Regions from separate parts of the Actinomadura sp. 3N508 genome, predicted to be linked through region 1. Evidence: riboswitches for the same ligand, from Rfam matches in the RefSeq annotation. Region 1 holds a riboswitch; each other region holds the start of a gene.
What was found. Region 1 has a riboswitch for thiamine pyrophosphate ahead of ACH34S_RS31120 (purine-cytosine permease family protein). Riboswitches for the same ligand answer to the same signal wherever they lie in the genome.
Positions count from the first base shown of each region.

Region 2: it holds a riboswitch for thiamine pyrophosphate, as region 1 does, so the genes downstream of both, thiC (phosphomethylpyrimidine synthase ThiC) here and ACH34S_RS31120 (purine-cytosine permease family protein) in region 1, are expected to answer to the same signal.
Region 3: it holds a riboswitch for thiamine pyrophosphate, as region 1 does, so the genes downstream of both, thiO (glycine oxidase ThiO) here and ACH34S_RS31120 (purine-cytosine permease family protein) in region 1, are expected to answer to the same signal.

Region 1 is NZ_JBIRAX010000010.1:172,982-176,246, reverse strand. It holds gene ACH34S_RS31125 (PAS domain-containing protein) at 1-470, opposite strand, end outside; gene ACH34S_RS31120 (purine-cytosine permease family protein) at 548-1,894, opposite strand; TPP riboswitch at 1,887-2,018, opposite strand; gene ACH34S_RS31115 (rhodanese-like domain-containing protein) at 2,143-2,478, opposite strand; gene ACH34S_RS31110 (SSI family serine proteinase inhibitor) at 2,525-2,992, shown strand; gene ACH34S_RS31105 (hypothetical protein) at 3,148-3,265, shown strand, end outside.
Region 2 is NZ_JBIRAX010000006.1:281,397-284,661, reverse strand. It holds gene ACH34S_RS23065 (sensor histidine kinase) at 1-29, opposite strand, end outside; gene ACH34S_RS23060 (Mth938-like domain-containing protein) at 119-484, shown strand; gene ACH34S_RS23055 (hypothetical protein) at 550-1,635, shown strand; TPP riboswitch at 1,727-1,840, shown strand; gene thiC (phosphomethylpyrimidine synthase ThiC) at 1,836-3,265, shown strand, end outside.
Region 3 is NZ_JBIRAX010000003.1:710,051-713,315, forward strand. It holds gene ACH34S_RS14615 (NAD(P)/FAD-dependent oxidoreductase) at 1-1,099, opposite strand, end outside; TPP riboswitch at 1,194-1,308, shown strand; gene thiO (glycine oxidase ThiO) at 1,298-2,425, shown strand; gene thiS (sulfur carrier protein ThiS) at 2,422-2,622, shown strand; gene ACH34S_RS14630 (thiazole synthase) at 2,625-3,265, shown strand, end outside.

The DNA.
Region 1 (3,265 bases):
CGGACGAGCCGCGCCCGCTCGGTGATGTGGTGCTGGACGATCTCGTCCTCGTCGACCGGGTGGTACACGCCGACCCAGCCGAGCAGGGTGCCGGACGGGTCCTTCAGCAGGCTCGTGTCGATCCGGACGTCGATGAGGCGGCCGTCCCGGTGGAACCGGCGGGTCGCGATCGAGATCTGCCCGCCCTCGCCCTCGCTTTCGCCTTCGCCTTCGGCGAGGTCCGGCGAGTCGGCGGCGCGGCGGGTGAGGAGCCGCTCCTGGACGGCGTTGTGCTCGGCCTTCAGCTCGTGCGGGACGATCGGCGGCACCCGCCCGACCATCTCCGCGGCGCTCCAGCCGAACATGCGCTCGGCGGCCGGGTTCCACACCGTGACCCGATGCCGCTGGTCAACGGCCACTATCGCGTCGGCGGCGCTCTCGATGACCGCCCGCGCGATCGGGTCATGGACGTGGTGATGCACGCCTGTCATCGTGCCACCGGACTCCTGTCCGGCGCGGGGTAACTTACGCCGAAAGTTGCCACAGCCCCGCCGGTCGAACGGGAGCCTTACCGTTTGGTAAGCCTGCCGATGAGGAGCGCGGCGCCCCCGGCGACCAGGAACGACAGCAGCGAGGCGCTCATCCAGCTCTGCGTCTCGAAGTGCAGCGCGCCCTGGACGTCCTGCCAGAAGCCCGCCCACCGGCTGACGGTGCCGGGGTTGATGAGCTGGTACACGACGAACCCGACCGCCCAGGCGGCGATCATGCCCCAGCGGGACGGCGCCGTCCGCGAGGCGTCCCAGCCGCTGCCCCGGCGGCGGCCGAGGAAGAAGTCGGCGGCCAGCACGCCGAGCATCGGCACGAACACCGAGCCGATCAGCGACAGGAACCCCGCGTAGTCGCCGATGTCCAGCGCCAGCGCGAGCACCGTGATGATCACCCCGAGCGCGACGCTCAGCACGCGGCGGTCGGCGCGCGGGACGAGGTTCTGGATCGACACGGCCGTCGAGTAGGTGTCGGCGAACGACTGGTCCGCCTCGCGCAGCACGAAGACCGCGAAGAACACGACGCCGAGCGTGACGTTCAGGAACGGGTCGAAGACCTTGGTCGAGTCGCCCGCGACGAGCGCCAGCGCCAGCAGGCCGAGGACATAGGCGACGATCTGCGTGACCGAGTATCCGACGGCGGCGGCGCCGAACGCGGCCCGTTCCGTCCGGGAATGGCGGGTGTAGTCGGCGGCGACCGGGACCCAGGAGATCGACACCGCCAGCGCCGCGTCCGCCCCGAGCCAGAAGCCGCCCCACGAACCCTGCGTCAGGTCGGGCAGCGGCTCGCGGAGGAGCTGGACGTAGAAGTAGACCAGCGCTATCCCCACGGCGACCGTGACGTAACGGCGCAGGATCCGCACGGAGCCGAGCGGCCAGATGGTCAGCACCGTCGTGATCGCTCCGGCGGCGACGACGTAGCCCCAGCGCGGCACGCCGTCCCAGAGTTCGCGGGCCGCGTCCGCGATGACGATCAGCTCGAACGTCCCCCAGCCGATGAGCTGCGCGACGTTCAGCACGGTCGGCGCGTACGACAGCCGCGCGCCGAACAGGCCGCGGAGCAGCACCATCGCGGGCTGCCCGGTGCGCGCGCCGGGCACCGCCGCGAGGCCCAGCATCAGCCCGCCGAGGATCGTTCCAACGGCCATCGCCGCGATGCCCGCCATGATCGACAGGGTGGGCCGGCCGTCGGCGTCCGGCGCCAGGACGGTGTAGGCACCGGAGAAGGCCAGAAGGCTGACCCCGAGGTTCGCCCAGAAGGCGCTCTGGTCCCAGAAGCCCAGCACCCTGGGCGCGGGCTCGTCGAGCGTGAACGGAGCCTCATTGTTAGGACGCGCAGCACCATCACGCGCATCAACATCGGACGTCACGGACTCACACTCCCTACGCCGGCATTACCCGGACAGGTTCATGCGGTCGGCGACGCCTCTAAGGCCGCCCTCTCAGCCCGGCTTACACCTCTGCGGTGCGGCCCGAGCTCCCGCGGTCATCGGTCGGGCCCGATCGTACAACCGCCCGACTTCCCCCAAAAGGGCGTAGATCACCCCGAAGGCAACCGATCATGCGCGGCGCCCCGTCTGCGGCCACATCCGGCCGGGCCGCTTCAGGCCACGTAGCTTCAGGCCACGTAGGGGGCCCCGTCGCCGCCGCCCTCCATCGGGCGGCCCGCCTCGACCCAGCTCTTCATCCCGCCGTCGACGTTCCTGGCCAGCCAGCCCGCCTGGTTGAGCGCCCCGGTCACCTGCGCGGACCGCGACCCGGACCGGCAGATCACGTAGACCTCCCGGTCGCGTGGGACCTCTCCGGCACGATCACCCAGCTGCCCCATGGGAATGTGGACGGCCGTGGGCGCGTGGCCCGCGTCCCATTCGTCCTGTTCCCGGACGTCCAGCAGGTAGCCGTCCTGCGGGACGTCGGCGGCTCCCACCGCCGGCACGTCGTCCCCGAAATTCATCACACCCCCATGGAACCGCGCGAAGCACCCCTGCGTCGAATCACGCATGCGGTATCGGACGCTCCTTTTCGCGTCGCCCGGACTGGCCATGGTCCTGTCCCTGGCCGCCTGCGGCGACGAACAGGCCAAGGGGACCCCCGCCGACCAGCCTTCGGGCACGACGTCCGTGCAGCCCTCCGGCCCGCCGGCGGACTCCCTCACCATCAATGTCAAGGCCTCCAAGGAGGCACCCGCCAAGACCTGGACCCTGAAGTGCGAACCGCCCGGCGGTGACCATCCCAAGGTCGCCGACGCCTGCGCGGCCCTCGCCAAGGCCAAGGGCCAGGACCCCTTCAAACCCGTCCCCAAGGACCAGATGTGCACCATGATCTACGGCGGCCCCGAGCTCGCCACGGTCAAGGGCACCTGGCAGGGAAAGAAGATCGACGCCGAGTTCTCCCGTGACGACGGCTGCCAGCTGGACCGCTGGGAGAAGGTCGGCCCGCTCTTCGGCCCCGTACCCAAGGTCCGCTGACCGAGCCGTCCCCGTTTCGGCTCCGTCCAGACAACCACGCTCCCTACCCCACACCCCATACGACACCCACAGCCCACACGACCCATCGGCCTCGCCCGCCAGCCGGGCGGGGCCGCCTTTTTTGAAGATCGGCTCGCGGATTCACCATGCGGCTCATGAACTACATCGCGCTGGCCCTCGCCGCCGCGGGCGCCATCGCCGTCCTCTACCTCCTGAACGCCTCGATCACCGTGACCCCCCACGCGACGATCGAGCAGGCCCCGACGGTGACGT
Region 2 (3,265 bases), on a different contig from region 1:
GCCGCCACGCCGGCCCTGGGCACCGTCACCACGCGTCCATCTTCCCGGACCCCTCCGGCCTCCGCACATCGCCCCCGCACCGCCGGTGGACGACGGCGGTTTTCAGTACCCTCCGCGCATGGAGAGATCACCTCGGATCACGCATATCGCCTGGGGTCGCATGGAGGTCGAAGGGCTTGAGGCCGGCAAAGACTTCAAGCTGTATCCGGGCGGGGGCCGCGCGTGGGACTGGTCCGAGCACGGCACACGCCACGACCCGGGGATCCAGCCGGGCGAGGTGCGGGAGCTACTGGATCACGGCTGCACGGTCGTCGTCCTCAGCAGGGGCATGGAGCTGCGCCTGAAGACGATGCCCGCGACGCTGGAGGCGCTGCGGGACGCCGGCGTCGAGGTGCACGTGGCGGAGACGACCGAGGCGGTCGCGCTCTACAACCGGCTGGCCGAGACCGAGCGCGTGGGCGGGCTCTTCCATTCGACCTGCTGATAGGCCGGGATGAATGCGGTCGTCCCGGCCTATAGTTCTGCAAACTCCATCATGAAGGGCTGACCGTGTCCGTCGCTCCCCCGTCCCGCTCCCAGCCGGAGGTCCGGGTCACGCTCGGCCGCGGCGCCTACCGCTGGCCGTTCCGCGTGTTCCTGGCCGCGCTGACGGCCGGCCTTCTCGTCGCGCTGTCCACGCGCACCGGCGGCGCCGCGTGGGCGCCCGGGGAGGCGCGGCGGGTCGTCACCATCTACGGCGGAGGCGGCGCGCTCATCGCGCTGGCCGCCGCCGGCTGGGCCTTCGTGATCTTCCGTAGCCGCCTGGTCGTGACCATCGGGGAGAAGGGCCTCGTCCTGCGGCGCGCCAAGAACCAGGTGGTCGTCCCGGCGGACGCCGTGCACGCGGTCGGCATCGTGTGGCCCGTCGCCGACCCCGTCTGGACGGTCTGGATCGACACCGAGGCGGCCCCGGACGCCGGCGCCGTCGCGAAGGTGGACGGCGACGCGATCACGCTGCACCGCGACCGGTCGCTCCCGTCCGGCTGGCTCGCGTCCGTGCGCACCGCGGCCACGGAGACCCTCGGTGCCGCCTGGCGCGTCCTCGACGACACGGGCGAAGAGGTCGAGGAGCCGCGGCCGGACGCGCTGCCCAAGACCGACCGCCTCGTGGTGGACGGCGCGGGCCGCTACCGCGACCAGGGCGGCGGCGCCGTCGTCGCCGTCGCCTGCGGGCGGCTCGCCACGCGCGGTCCCGGCCCGGCCCGCTTCCGCCGCACCCCCGACCGGGGCCGCCGGACGATCGTGCTCCGCGACCCGCACGCGGGCCGGCTGCTCGCCTTCAAGAAGTCGTCCCGGCTGGCGGGCGGCGGCCGCATGCGGGTGTTCGACGCGGACGGGCGGCACATCGGCACGATCAGCCGGCTGCGCGAGCCAGCCTTCCACGCGGCCGGCGGGACGCTCCTCGGCACCACCCGGCGGCACGGCGACCGCCATGTCGTCACCGGCGTCGACGGCCGCGAGTCCGCGTCGCTGCGGACCAAGGGCGGCGACGACGGGCGCATGTGGCTGGAGCGCTCGCGGTCCGCGCCGGACCTGCTGCGCACCCTCACGCTGGCGCTGCCGATGGTGGTGCGGCTCGCCCGCCGGTCCTCCTGACGCGGCCGGGGCGGCCGGCCCTCCGCAGATCAGGGCCTTATCCCATGGGCCCCGGTTGCGGCAACGGGGGTGCGCCGGGTTAGCGTCGAGCACGACAGATCGCGGGGGTCCGGCGAACCGGGCTGAGATAGCGGCTGAGACGGCCGCTGACCGCATGAACCTGACCGGGTAATGCCGGCGTAGGGAGAGATCGAGTCGTCATGACCGAACCTTTGGTTGCAGCCGCCCGCAAGACCTACCTTCGGGGCTCGCGTCCCGACATCCGGGTCCCGATGCGGGAGGTGCCGCTGACCAGCGGCGACACCGTCGTCCTGTACGACACGTCCGGGCCGTACACCGATCCGTCGCAGGAGACCGACGTCCGGCGGGGGCTGCCCGCGCTGCGGGCGCCGTGGATCGAGGGGCGCGGCGACACCGCCCCGTACGAGGGCCGGGCCGTCCGCCCCGAGGACGGCGGCCGCAGAGATGGGGCGCGGCCGCCGCGGGACGGATTCCCGCCGCGCCGGCCGCGCCGCGCGACCGGCGGCGCGGTGACGCAGCGCGCGTACGCGCGGCGCGGGGAGATCACGCCGGAGATGGAGTTCGCGGCGCTGCGCGAGGGGGTGGCGCCGGAGTTCGTCCGGGACGAGCTGGCCGCCGGGCGCGCCGTGCTGCCCGCCAACGTCAACCACCCCGAGATCGAGCCGATGGTCATCGGCCGGAACTTCCTGGTGAAGGTGAACGCGAACATCGGGAACTCGGCGGTGGCCTCGTCCATCGAGGACGAGGTCGAGAAGATGACGTGGGCGACCCGCTGGGGCGCCGACACGATCATGGACCTGTCGACGGGCCGGGACATCCACACCACCCGCGAGTGGATCCTGCGGAACTCGCCGGTGCCGGTCGGGACCGTCCCGCTGTACCAGGCGGTGGAGAAGGTCGGCGGCGACCCCGCCGAGCTGACCTTCGACGTCTTCCGCGACACGGTGATCGAGCAGGCCGAGCAGGGCGTGGACTACATGACCGTCCACGCCGGGGTGCTGCTGTCGTACGTGCCGCTGACGGCGCGGCGCAAGACCGGGATCGTGTCGCGCGGCGGGTCGATCATGGCGGCGTGGTGCCTGGCGCACCACGAGGAGAACTTCCTCTACACGCGGTTCCGGGAGCTGTGCGAGATCTTCGCCGCCTACGACATCACCTGGTCGCTCGGGGACGGCCTGCGCCCCGGCTCGATCGCCGACGCCAACGACGAGGCGCAGTTCGCCGAGCTGCGCACCCAGGGCGAGCTGACGAGGATCGCCGCGGAGTTCGGCAACCAGGTGATGAACGAGGGCCCCGGGCACGTCCCGATGCACAAGATCAAGGAGAACGTCGACCTGCAGCAGGAGTGGTGCGACGGGGCGCCGTTCTACACGCTCGGGCCGCTGACCACCGACATCGCGCCGGGCTACGACCACATCACCTCCGCGATCGGCGCGGCGATGATCGGCTGGTACGGCACCGCGATGCTCTGCTACGTCACGCCGAAGGAGCATCTCGGGCTGCCGGACCGCGACGACGTCAAGGCCGGCGTGATCGCCTACAAGATCGCCGCGCACGCCGCCGACCTGGCGAAGGGCCATCCGGGCGCGCAGGCGTGGGACGACGCGCT
Region 3 (3,265 bases), on a different contig from region 1:
CGACGGTGAGGATCGCGTCGAGCCGGTCGCCGGTCAGCCAGGCGGCCGTCCACTTCCGGCCGGTCGGGTCCCCGCGGCGAACGATTCGTTCGGACGCCGAATGGTTCCCCGCATACTGCACCATTCGCCCGAATTGCTCGGACCAGAAGTACGGGACGGCGTCGTACACCGCGCCCTGCCCGAGGAGCGTCGCGGCGGCGACGTCGGGGGCGTTGAGGGCGGTGTCCCAGTGCTCGACGAGGAGCCGCCGCCCGTACCGCGCCGACCACCAGGCGGCGCAGTCGCCGACGGCGACGACGTCCGGGCGGGCGGAGCCGGGCACCTCCTCACCCGCATAGGCGCGGAACGAGCCGTCGGTGACGACGCCGCGCTCCAGCAGCAGCCCGGAACCGTCCAGCCAGGACAGTTGCGGCCGGACGCCGATGCCGACGACGACCTCGTCCGCCTCGATCCGGGCGCCGCCGGCAAGCAGCAGGCCGCCGTCTCCCACCTCGGCGACCTTGACTCCGGTGCGCAGCTCGACGCCCGCCTCCGCGTACCAGGGCGCGGTGAGCGCACCGACCTCGGGGCCGAGCGCGCCCGCGAGCGGCGTGTCCGCGGCCTCCACGACGGTCACCGCGCAGCCCTTCTTGGCGGCGGTCGTCGCGACCTCGGCGCCGATCCAGCCCGCCCCGACGATCACGATCCGGGCGCCTTCCGTAAGCCGGGATCGCAGGTCACGGCTGTCCTCGATGGTCCGCAGCACATGCTGCGGCCCGTCCCCCGGCAGCGTGATCGGCACGGCCCCGGTCGCGATGACCAGCCCGTCGAACGGAAGATCGCCCGCCGTGGACGCGACGACGCCGCCGCGCGCGTCCAGGCGCAGGCCCGTGGCGCGCTCGCCGAGCAGGAGCTCGCAGCGCAGCGCGTCCCAGTCGGCGTCGACCGTCGTGTCGTCGGACTCGCCCGCGAGGACGGCCTTCGACAGCGGCGGCCGGTCGTAGGGCGGATGCCGCTCGGCCGAGACGAGGGTCAGCGCGCCCTCGTAGCCCCGGCCCCGCAACGACTCCACGGCGCGCAACCCGCCCAGCCCGCCGCCCACGACGATGATCCGCTCCATGGGGATCCACCCTAGAACTCCCCGGACGCCCGCCCGGACGGCTGCCCACGCACAAGGGATCGGAAGTGGTCGTAAGGTGGAGACCGGGTGGAACAGCACAAAGCGCGGGAGTCCGGTGCGACCGGGCTGAGAGGGCGGCTGGAACGGGCCGCCGACCGCCACGACCTGATCCGGATCATGCCGGCGAAGGGAGCGCGCATGGAGATCGTGATCATCGGGGCCGGGGTCATCGGCCTCGCCACCGCCTGGCGGGCCGCCGCCGGCGGCGCCGCCGTCACCCTGGTCGACCCCGAGCCCGCGGGCGGCGCGTCGGCGGTGGCCGCGGGGATGCTGACCCCGGTCAGCGAGCTGACCTACGGCGAGGAGCCGCTGCTGCGGCTGGGCCTCGCGTCCCGCGACCGGTACGGCGCGTTCGTCGCCGAGCTGGAGGAGCTGACCGGCCTGGAGACCGGTTACCGCACCGACGGGATCATCGAGGTCGCCTTCGACGCCGACGACCTGAAGTACCTGGACGACCTGCGCCGCTTCCAGGAGACCCTCGGCATCCCGGTCGAGGCGCTGACGGGCCGCGAGTGCCGCCGCCTGGAGCCGATGCTGGCGCCGGGCGTGCGCGGCGGCCTGCTCGCCCCCGAGGACGGCTCGATCGACCCGCGCCGCCTGACCCCGGCGCTGCTCGCCGCGGCCGGGAAGCTCGGCGTCCGCCTGGTCAGGCGGCGAGCGGCGGGCATCGTCGTGGAGCGCGACACGGCGGTCGGCGTACGGCTGGACGACGGCACGACCATCAACGCCGACCGCGTCCTCCTGGCGGCGGGCCCGTGGTCGGGTGATCTCGACGGACTGCCTCCCGGGACCGTTCCACCCGTCCGTCCCGTCAAGGGCCAGGTGATCCGGCTCCGCGCCCGGACCCCGTTCATCAGCAGGTCCACGCGCGGGATGGTGAAGGGCTCGTCGGTCTACCTGGTGCCGCGCCTGGACGGCGAGATCGTCGTCGGCGCCACCCAGGAGGAGCTCGGCTTCGACACGCGCGTCACGGCGGGCGGCCTGTGGGAGCTGCTGCGCGACGCCCGCGAGCTGCTGCCCGGCGTCACCGAGCTGGAGTTCACCGAGGTCTCCGCGGGCCTGCGCCCGGGGTCACCGGACAACGGGCCGGTGATGGGCCCGTCCGCGCTCCCCGGCCTCGTCATCGGCACCGGCCACTTCCGCAACGGCATCCTGCTCGCCCCGATCTCCGCCGACATCCTGTCCGCGACACTGCTCGACACCCCCGTTCCAGAAGTAGCCGGGCCGTTCTCGCCCGGCCGTTTCTCCCCCGAGGTGCACTCATGAAGGTGATCGTCAACGGCGAGCCGCGCGAGCTGCCGGACGGCGCGAGCGTGGCCGAGGCGGTCGCGTCCGTCTCCGGCGCCGCGGCCGGAATCGCGGTGGCGGTGAACGACGAGGTCGTCCGGCGCTCGGCATGGGCCGCGACGGCGCTGCGCGACGCCGACCGCATCGAAGTCCTGACCGCCGTGCAGGGAGGCTAGAGGTGACGGACAAGCTGGTCATCGCGGGCGAGGAGCTCGGCTCCCGGCTGATCATGGGGACCGGGGGCGCGCCGAGCATGCACGTCCTGCGCGAGGCGCTGACCGCGTCCGGGACGGAGCTGACCACGGTCGCGATGCGGCGCGTGGACCCCTCCGCCCGCGGTTCGGTGCTGGACGTCCTGACCGAGTCCGGCATCCGGGTGCTGCCGAACACGGCGGGCTGCTTCACCGCGGGCGAGGCCGTCCTCACCGCGAAGCTGGCCCGCGAGGCGCTCGGCACGAACTGGGTCAAGCTCGAAGTGATCGCGGACGAGCACACCCTCCTCCCCGACCCGATCGAGCTGGTCGACGCCGCAGAGCAGCTCGTCGACGCCGGGTTCGTCGTCCTGCCGTACACCAACGACGACCCCGTCCTCGCGCGGCGCCTGGAGCAGATCGGGTGCGCGGCCGTGATGCCGCTCGGCTCCCCGATCGGCTCGGGCCTCGGCATCCGCAACCCGCACAACATCGAGCTGATCGTCGAGCGGGCGGGCGTCCCCGTCATCCTGGACGCGGGCCTCGGCACCGCGTCCGACGCCGCGCTGGCGATGGAACTGGGCTGCGACGCGGTCCTGCTGGCAACGGCGGTGACCCGAGCCCAACA